2 regions of the Methylosinus sp. PW1 genome follow, and region 2 is predicted to be linked to the other one. Evidence: riboswitches for the same ligand, from Rfam matches in the RefSeq annotation. Region 2 holds a riboswitch; the other holds the start of a gene.
What was found. Region 2 has a riboswitch for thiamine pyrophosphate ahead of K369_RS17290 (FAD-dependent oxidoreductase). Riboswitches for the same ligand answer to the same signal wherever they lie in the genome.

Region 1 (4,970 bases), 970 kb from region 2:
CATCATCCAGCTCTTTGCCGGCGCGGCCGGCGGCTCCGGCGTCGCCAAGGCCAATAAGAGTTTCGATCTCGGCCCAATCGCCAACGCCATCATCGGCGCGCTCGGCGGCGCGGGCGGCGGCTCCATCCTCACCTCGCTCATTCCGGCGCTCGCCGGGGCGGCGGGCAATGGCGGATTCGATATCGCCGTTTTCGCGGGACAGCTCGTCGGCGGCGGCGTGTCGGGCGCGATCGTCACCGCCATCGTCGGCCTCATCCGCAATGCTCTCGTTCAGAAGCAGCGGGCGTGACGCGCCAGCGCGCGGACCCGTAGACGCATCGGCCGAATATCGGCATACCGATTGCGTAGAACGCTTCCAAAAGACGCCCTCCTCGTGAGGGCGTCGGATGCGGGTTCGTGCGAAAGGCGAAGACAGTGGCCGATGAAGCATCAGTCTTGAAAGCGCTGGAGAGCGTCGCCGGTCCGGACGGCAAGTCGATTGTCGCGGCCGGCCTCGTCAGCGGAGTCAATGTGTCGGGGGCCAAGGCCTTCGTCTCGCTCACCGGCGATCCGGCGCGCGCCAAGGAGCTCGAGGTGCTGCGCGTCGCCGTGGAGGGCGCTGTGAAGACCGTGCCGGGGATAGAGGCGGCGATCGTGACGCTGACCGCCGAGCGGGCGCCGGCGCCCGCCGCGCCGCCGCCGGGACAGGCGCCGCAGCGCAAGACCATCGCCGCGATCGAGAAGATCAAATATATCGTCGCGGTTTCCTCGGGCAAAGGCGGCGTCGGAAAATCGACAACCTCCGCCAATCTGGCGCTCGGCCTCGCGGCGCAGGGCTGGCGCGTCGGCCTGCTCGACGCCGACATCTACGGCCCCTCCGCGCCGCGCCTGTTCGGCCTCAGCGGCAAGCCCGAGGTCGTCGGCAATAAGATGATTCCGCTCGAGGCCTATGGGATCAAGATCATGTCCATCGGCTTTCTGGTCGAGGAGGATGTGCCCATGGTCTGGCGCGGGCCGATGGTGGCGCAGGCGCTCGGCCAGATGCTGGGCGAGGTCGCTTGGGGCGAGCTGGACGCGCTCGTCGTCGACATGCCGCCCGGCACCGGCGACGCGCAGCTGACCATGGCGCAGCAAGTGCCGCTCGCCGGCGCGGTCGTCGTCTCGACGCCGCAGGATCTGGCGCTGATCGACGCGCGCCGCGGCGTGGCCATGTTCCAGAAGGTCTCGACGCCCATTCTCGGCATTATCGAGAATATGAGCTATTTCCTCTGCCCGCATTGCGGCGGCCGCACCGACATCTTCTCCCATGGCGGCGCGCGGAAGGACGCCGAGGCGCTGGGCGTCCCCTTCCTCGGCGAGGTGCCGCTCGATCTCACCATTCGCCAGACCTCGGACGCCGGCACGCCGGTCGTCGCCTCCGCGCCGGAAGGCCCGCATGCGGCGATCTACAAGGAGCTCGCCGCCAAGGTGAAGAACCTGCTGGAAACGCAGTCGCGCAAGGCGCCGCCGAAAATCGTCATCGGCTGAGACATGCGAAAAGGCCACGGCCGCCGTCTGGCGGGCCGCGGCCTTTTGCTTTTTCTCTTGGGCTGGTCAGGCGCGCTCGGCTCTCGCCGCCGCCGACCTGTCTTCAGAGATGGGTCGGGATGAAAGAATCGTCGCCGAGGTCGAATTTGTAGTTCCAGCCGATGGAGACTTCGGTTCCGCGCAGCCAGATATTGACGTTGGCGGCAGGATTATAGGCCCCGAACGGCGTCGCCGGCGTCTGCGGCAGCGCCTCGCGCCCGCGGACGCTGTTCTTGAAGCCATAGACGAAGGCGACGTCGATCGTCGAATTTTTGGTGATGGCGTAGCTCACGCCGGCGCTCGCGTGATGCGCATTGATGATCGGAGCCAGTATGTTCAGCGTCACGCTGTTCGTCGGTATCGGATTGGTCGCATAATGATAGCCGAGACGTAGGGCGAGCCCCGGCTGAGCGCGCCATTCGACGCCGAAGGACGCCGAATCGGTGTCCTTCCAGCCGAAGCCGGGGCCATTCGACGAGCCGAGCGAGTGATAGAGGACCGGGAAGCTCGGATTGCTCACCGAGGAGACGCCCGAATAGAAAATATGGCGCCAGTCGGCCATCACCGTCAGATCGGGCGTGACGTCATAGGCGACGCCGGCGGTGATCGAGGCGGGAATGTCGAAGCGCCCGCCATCGGCGAAAAGGCCGGCATATTTGGCGAAGCGCGTCATGAACATGGGCGTCGACGCGGCGGCGCCGATGCGAAATTGATCCGTCACGCGCCATTGCATGCCGAAGCGCATGCCGCCGCCGAAGGACCAATCGTAGCCATTGTCCGACAGGCGATACATGTCGCTCGAATAGGGCGAGAAGGATTTGAGGCCCTGGAGATTGATCATCTGCACCGCGATCGTCGGCGCTATGCCGATCGCCAGCGAGCCGAATTTTTGCGCATAGGCGAAGCTGGTGAAGGACTGCTCCAGATTGACGCCGGCGTAGCCGCCGCCGAACGGGCCGCCGAGCGGCGGGTGATAATGGCCGAAATCGAAAGAAGTGGCGATGCCGCCATTGCCGTAGGACGCCGTGCCCCAGGACGAATTGGCGTCGATCGGCGAAACATATCCGCTGTTCGGCACCGGAAAGATCGGACGGCCGCTGCGAATATCGCCGGGCGCCACCACTTTGGGCCGCCCCTCGGTGGAATAGCCGCGCTCGGGCATGAGGGCGGTGATGCCCAGATGCATCTGGCGCTCGAGATCGACAATGCCGGCCGGATTGATCGAGATCGCCATGGAATCCCGCGAATCGGCGACGCCGGCGCCGCCCAGCGCCTTCTGACGCGGGCCATAGCCGATCAGAAAATAGCCGTCCGCCGCGAGCGCAGGAGCCGTGAGAGAGACTGTCAGAGCCGTCGCCGAGACGAAATTACGCCAGGAATATCCGTTCATTATCTATCGCCCCGCCCCAGATTTCGGTCGCCGTTCACACGCCATTTAGAAGCACTCGGCAACCCGGCGGCGTTCTCATCACACGACTCACTATTGTCCGAGACCCTAGCAGAGCGCTCGCCCCGCGACAGCGCCGTCGCCCGGATTTCCGTGAATAATTCGAGGTCTGTCACGTTTTTGCCACAGCGCATGATTGCCGGCTTGCCGCGATCCGAGGCCACGGATAAAATCACGGCATGGCGAGGGGCGCCTCTCCGAGAGGAGCGGCTGAGAAGCACCCATCGAACCTGATCCGGGTAATGCCGGCGCGAGGGAAGGCCAGCAGGACGCGACGCCCGATTTTTCGGGACGGCGCGCCCGACTTCATCGCCCGCCGCCCATCCTCAGAACCAATGGAGCGCGACGATGAACGTGCAGGACAAGCGCCCGACGACGCCCCAGAGCGTGACCACCGGGCCGATCGGCGCCTCGCGCAAGCTCTATTTCGCGCCGCGCGGCCGCGAGGATATTCGCGTTCCCGTCCGCGAGATCGCGCTTCACCCCTCCGCCGGCGACGCGCCTCTGCGCGTCTATGACCCGTCCGGTCCCTATAGCTGCGCCGATTTCACGCCCGATCTCGCGGCCGGCCTGCCGGCGGCGCGACGCTGGCTGGAGAGCCGCGCCGGGCTCGAGGCCTATGACGGTCGCGCGGTGAAGCCGGAGGACAATGGCTTCGTCGGCGAGGATCGGCTGGTCCCGCCCTGTCCCGCGCCGCGCGCCATTCGCCGCGCCGCCGGCTCGGCGCCGGCGACGCAGCTCGAATTCGCGCGCGCCGGAATCGTCACCGAGGAGATGATCTATGTCGCGCATCGCGAGAATCTCTGCCGCGAGCGCGCCTTCGCGCAGGCGGGGGAGCGGATCGAGGCGGGGGAGGGCTTCGGCGCCGCGCTTCCGGCTTTCGTGACGCCGGAGTTCGTGCGCGAGGAAATCGCCCGCGGTCGCGCCATCATTCCCGCCAACATCAATCATCCGGAAGCCGAGCCGATGATCATCGGCCGCAATTTCCTGGTGAAGGTCAACGCCAATATCGGCAATTCGGCCATCACCTCCTCGGTCGCCGAGGAGGTGGAGAAGATGGTGTGGGCGATCCGCTGGGGCGCCGATACGGTGATGGATCTCTCCACCGGCCGCAACATCCACAACATCCGCGACTGGATCATCCGCAACTCGCCCGTGCCCATCGGCACAGTGCCGATCTATCAGGCGCTGGAGAAAGTCGGCGGCGACGCCACCAAGCTCGATTGGGAAGTGTTCAAGGACACGCTGATCGAGCAGGCGGAGCAGGGCGTCGATTACTTCACCATTCACGCCGGCGTGCGTCTCGCCCATGTGCCGCTCACAGCGGATCGCGTCACCGGCATCGTCTCGCGCGGCGGTTCGATCATGGCGCGCTGGTGCCTGTCGCGCCATTCGGAGAGCTTCCTCTATGAGCGCTTCGACGAGATTTGCGACATCATGCGCCGCTATGACGTCTCCTTCTCGCTCGGCGACGGTTTGCGTCCGGGCTGCATCGCCGACGCCAATGACGCAGCGCAATTCGCCGAGCTGGAGACGCTGGGCGAATTGACCAAGGTCGCCTGGGACAAGGGCTGCCAGGTGATGATCGAAGGCCCCGGCCATGTGCCGATGCACAAGATCAAAGTGAATATGGAAAAGCAGCTGCGCGATTGCGGCGAGGCGCCCTTCTACACGCTCGGGCCGCTCGTCACCGACATTGCGCCCGGCTATGATCACATCACTTCCGCCATCGGCGCCGCGATGATCGGCTGGTTCGGCACGGCGATGCTCTGCTATGTGACGCCCAAGGAGCATCTCGGCCTGCCCGATCGCGAGGATGTGAAGACCGGCGTCATCACTTATCGCATCGCAGCGCATGCGGCCGATCTCGCCAAGGGCCATCCCGCGGCGCAGGAACGCGACAACGCCATGAGCCGCGCGCGTTTCGATTTCCGCTGGGAGGATCAGTTCGACATTGGTCTCGATCCCGATACGGCGC
Region 2 (4,970 bases):
GATAAGGTCGCTGGGCGAAGTTGAGCTTTATGGTGTGGGTATCGGACACAACGTCGACGCCTATTACGGGGCTAGCAGCCCTACACTCGATGATCGACAGATAGGCCCAGACCTCCTGACCCTCCTATCTCTTATTTTGCGCCGTGATATTCCGGCAGTCCGGGCATTCCAGAGAGCAGTTGCGCACCCCGACGAGATACCTACATTGCAGCTATCTCGTCCCGTGAAACGTCGTCGCCGGAAGAAGGCGTCACCCGACGATACCATTTCCTGAATAGCTGTCGTCATCTGTTCGCGCCGCCCCTTGACGCATCCTGAAAATATTCCTATATCCCTCTCGCTCCCGCCGACGCAAGGGCGCGTTCCTCGGGTCATGGACCGCGGGCGGGGGCCGGCTCCATCCGGGACGGCGACCCCCGTCCCTGGACAGGCGGCGCGTCGCCGGGCCGGCGTTTCTCTCCCGTCCATAGGGAGGGCGAGAGCCGTTCCGTGATCCCAGGCATTCGGAAGCGATCGGGTCTTGCCCGTGAAAACCCAGAATTCGCGGGTCCGAAAGCGCCTCGGGACGTCGACGAGAAGGCGAAGCGGCGTTTCGGGACGCTCCGAAACCACGAATATCTCTTCGCGCTGCGGCCGAAAGGTGTCGGAGCGTCCCGAGCCGCCCCTCCTCCCCCGCCGCCGCGAGGCGGCCGGGCGCTTCGGCGTGGGAGGATGATAGTCCTATCCTAAAGCCGTCGCGCATGAGAGGGAACGAGCGCGCTCGGGAGGGGATGCTCCCGAGTCTCGGCAGTTTCACCCATCCCGTCCGGCCGTAGGGCGTTCCATAAAGAACGCCCGTCGCAAGCGCCGGCCGCCCCTCCCCCCTAAAGGGGAGGGTGGATAGGTTGCGCTCGAGGGCTCAGGACATCACCACATTCACCGCGCTCTCGGGCAATTCCTTGCCGAAGCAGCGCTGGTAGAACTCGGCGACGAGCGGACGCTCGAGCTCGTCGCATTTGTTCAGGAAGGTGAGCCGGAAGGCGAAGCCGACATCGCCGAATATCTCGGAATTCTCCGCCCAGGTGATGACCGTGCGCGGGCTCATCACCGTGGAGAGATCGCCGGACATGAAGGCGTTGCGCGAGAGGTCGGCGACGCGCACCATCTTATTGATGGCGTCGCGGCCTTCCTTGGTGGCGTTGAAGCTCTTCACCTTGGCGAGCACGATATTGGTCTCGGCGTCATGCGGCAGATAATTGAGCGTCGAGACGATGGACCAGCGGTCCATCTGGCCCTGATTGATCTGCTGCGTGCCGTGATAGAGGCCCGATGTGTCGCCGAGGCCGACCGTGTTGGCGGTGGCAAAGAGGCGGAAGGCGGGATGCGGACGGATGACGCGGTTCTGATCGAGCAGCGTCAGCCGGCCGGAGACTTCCAGCACGCGCTGAATGACGAACATCACATCCGGGCGGCCGGCGTCATATTCGTCGAAGCACAGCGCGATATTGTGCTGGAGCGCCCAGGGCAGAATGCCGTCGCGGAACTCCGTCACCTGCTTGCCGTCCTTCAGCACGATCGCGTCCTTGCCGACGAGATCGATGCGCGAGACATGGCTGTCCAGATTGACGCGCACGCAAGGCCAGTTGAGCCGCGCGGCCACCTGCTCGATATGCGTCGATTTGCCGGTGCCGTGATAGCCCGTGACCATCACGCGGCGGTTGCGGGCGAAACCGGCGAGAATGGCGAGCGTCGTCTCGCGGTCGAAGAGATAGTCGGGATCCTTGTCCGGGACATGCTCGGTCCGCTCGGAATAGGCGGGAACCTCGAGATCGGAGTCGATGCCGAATAGCTGGCGCACGGAGACTTTGAGGTCCGGCAGGGGCGCGGACCCGGCCGCTTTGTCGCTTGGGGTTGACATTGATCCTCCGTTTCGCCGACGCGCGCTCGCGACATTCGCGCCGGCAAGGCCTGGTCAAACGCTTGTTCAAACGAGCTTGGCGGCCCGCAACGTCTTATATGCGTGAATGATCTCCCGCAGTCTTTCCTCGCAGGAGCGATCTCCGCCATTGGCGTCGGGATGGTGACGTTTGACGAGCTCCTTATAGCGCGTCTTTATCGCCTCCGCACCGGCGGTCTCATCCAATCCGAGCGCATTCAGCGCCTTGATCGTCACCGCCGAATAGCGCGGGCTCGCCTCCGCCTGCGGCCGGGCGCGATGCGCCCGCTGCCGGTAGAGGCCCATCGGATCGGCGAAATTCTCGGGCCGCAGCGGGTCCTCGCGGAAGGAGGCCTGTCCGCGCTTCACGCCCATGGACCAGGTGGGGCGATGGCCGGTGGTGGCGTCGTCCTTCAGGTAACGGGCGACATCCTCGTCGCTCATTCCGTTGAAGTAATTGTATGAATTATTATATTCCCGCACGTGCTCCAGGCAGAAGCAGAAATATTGCCCCTCGCGCAGCCGTCCCATGGGCGCGCGATGGGCGCCCTCCGCCTCGCAGCCGGGGGCGTCGCAGCGAAAACGAGTCTCGCGGCGCTCCTGCCTCTGCTCGGGCTTCACGCGGATACGATCGAAGAGGGGCGAATTCAAATCCATGGCGCTGCATTATGGTAGACTGGCCGCAGGCTGCAAGCGGAACCCGACGCCAATTTCAATCGGCGGGAATTTTGCTTGGACCGAGGCGACGAGGAGGATTCCACTATGGCCGAGCAAGGCAATATCGGCGCCGTCCAGGCCCGCATCCGTTCGAAGCTGACCGAAGGGCTCGCGCCCGTCACCTTGAAGGTGATCGACGAGTCCGACAAGCACGCCGGGCATGGCGGCCACCACCAGGACGGCGAGAGCCATTTTCGAGTCGAGGTGGTGAGCGAGGCGTTCGCGGGCAAGAGGCTCGTCGAGCGGCATCGCATCGTCAACACGCTGCTCGCCGAGGAGCTGGCGACGCGCGTTCACGCTCTGACGATCACGGCGCGCGCTCCGCAGGAGTAGTGGCGGCAGGCGCTCGGCTTCCTCGTCCTTCGAGACGGCGGCTGCGCCGCCTCCTGAGGATGAGGAAACCACCCCATCGCTCGGCCTCCATGGCGGCCCCGCTTGACGCGCGGCCCCACCTGCGCGAATCTCGGTCTCGCCCAGGGGAGCCTCGCCGCCTGCGCGCTGCGGCGCGCGGCAAGAGGCTGAGAGGCCGGATGGCTGGTGACAGCGGCTCGGCGACCCTTCGAACCTGATCCAGTTCGCGCTGGCGTAGGGAGGTCGCATGTTCCTGATATTCCTCGGCCCTATCGGGCCGTATCGATGCTGATCGGCGTGATCGGCGCCGGCGTCGCCGGCCTGACCGCGGCTTTCGAGATCGCTCGCGCCGGCGCGCCCTTCGGCGCCGAGGTCGAGCTGGTGGAGAGAGCGGCGGGGCCGGGCCGCGGCTGCTCGCATTTCGCCGGGGGCATGATCGCGCCCTGGTGCGAATTGGAGAGCGCCGAGCCCATCGTCGCGACGCTCGGCGAGGAGGCGCTCGCCTTCTGGACCAAGGACATTCCCGTCGCGAAAATCGCCGGCAGCCTCGTCGTCGCGCCGCCGCGCGACCGCGCCGAGCTGACCGAATTCTCCCGCCGCACCCGCTGTTTCGAGCGGCTGGACGCCGATGGCCTCGCGGCGCTGGAGCCGGCGCTCGCCGGGCGATTCTCGGCCGGGCTCCATTTTCCGCAGGAGGCGCATCTCGAGCCGCGCGCGGCGATGGCGGCGCTGTTCGAATGTTTGCAGACAATGGACAATGTTCGCATCCGGCTCTGCGCCGATTCTGTCCCGCGGGCGGATTGGATCGTCGATTGCCGCGGCTTCGCCGCGCGCGGCGAGCTGGCGGAGCTGCGCGGCGTCAAGGGCGAGATGCTCGTGCTGCGCAGCGAGGAGATCGAATTGTCCCGCCCCGTCCGCATGCTGCATCCGCGCCACCCGGTCTATGTGGTGCCGCGCGGGCAGGGCGTGTTCATGGTCGGCGCGACGATGATCGAGAATGAGGAGCGCTCCCGCGTCACCGCGCGTTCCATCGTCGAGCTGGTCAATTCGGCCTTCGCCATTCATCCCGCTTTCGCCGAGGCGGAGATCGTCGAGACAGGCTCGGATGTGCGCCCCGCCTTCCCGGACAATCTGCCGCGCATTTCGCGCCAGGGCCGGACGCTCTCTATCAACGGGCTCTATCGGCATGGATTTTTGCTGGCGCCGGCGCTGGCGCGCCGCGTCGCGCGCTTCCTCTTCACGGGCGAGATCTTCCCGGAGGTCATGAATGCGAATCAGGGTGAATGGGCAGACGCTCGAGGTCGAGGCGCCCACATTGGAGCGCCTCATCGAGGAATTGGGCTTTAGCGAGCAGACCATCGCCACGGCGGTGAATCAGGAATTCGTGCGCAGCAAGGATCGCGGCGAGACGCTGCTGGTCGAGGACGATACGATCGAGATCGTCACGCCGCGGCAGGGAGGGTGAGGGGCTCGTCGAACTTGCTACCTCCTCCACGCACTCCATGTTAGGGTCGGCCCATGAGCACGATCGTCACGGAAATCGACAGCGACGTTCAACACGAGTTCGCCTTGCTGAAGGGCGAGTTCAACACCGTGAAATGGATGCTCGCGACCAACATCACGCTCACGCTTCTGGTGCTCGGAAAGCTGTTCCTGCACTGATGGCCGATGCGGTTTCCGGTCGAGCCCCGAACCAGCCGAATGCGATGACTGCGTCTCTCCTCCTCTATGGCGAGGTCCTATCCTCCCGCTTCCTGCTCGGCACGGCGCGCTATCCTTCGCCCGCGATACTCGCCGAGGCGATCCGCGCCGCGGGGGCGGAGGTCGTCACCGTCTCGCTGCGGCGGGAGGCCGGAGGCTCGCGCGCGGGCGAGAGCTTTTGGCGGCTCATTCGCGAGCTGGGCGTGCGCGTGCTGCCCAACACCGCCGGCTGCCGCACGGCCAAGGAGGCCGTCGCCACCGCGCAAATGGCGCGCGAGCTGTTCGG

Region 1: another riboswitch for thiamine pyrophosphate. It lies ahead of thiC (phosphomethylpyrimidine synthase ThiC); the one in region 2 lies ahead of K369_RS17290 (FAD-dependent oxidoreductase).

What each region holds. Positions count from the first base shown of each region.
Region 1 covers NZ_JQNK01000009.1:609,177-614,146, reverse strand. The annotation lists gene K369_RS12160 (hypothetical protein) at 1-289, shown strand, start outside; gene K369_RS12155 (Mrp/NBP35 family ATP-binding protein) at 415-1,506, shown strand; gene K369_RS12150 (OmpP1/FadL family transporter) at 1,610-2,935, opposite strand; TPP riboswitch at 3,168-3,267, shown strand; gene thiC (phosphomethylpyrimidine synthase ThiC) at 3,341-4,970, shown strand, end outside.
Region 2 covers NZ_JQNK01000009.1:1,583,981-1,588,950, reverse strand. The annotation lists gene K369_RS24865 (TIR domain-containing protein) at 1-274, shown strand, start outside; gene cobS (cobaltochelatase subunit CobS) at 899-1,897, opposite strand; gene K369_RS17300 (J domain-containing protein) at 1,964-2,572, opposite strand; gene K369_RS17295 (BolA family transcriptional regulator) at 2,678-2,965, shown strand; TPP riboswitch at 3,098-3,241, shown strand; gene K369_RS17290 (FAD-dependent oxidoreductase) at 3,269-4,330, shown strand; gene thiS (sulfur carrier protein ThiS) at 4,299-4,448, shown strand; gene K369_RS26615 (hypothetical protein) at 4,502-4,645, shown strand; gene K369_RS17280 (thiazole synthase) at 4,690-4,970, shown strand, end outside.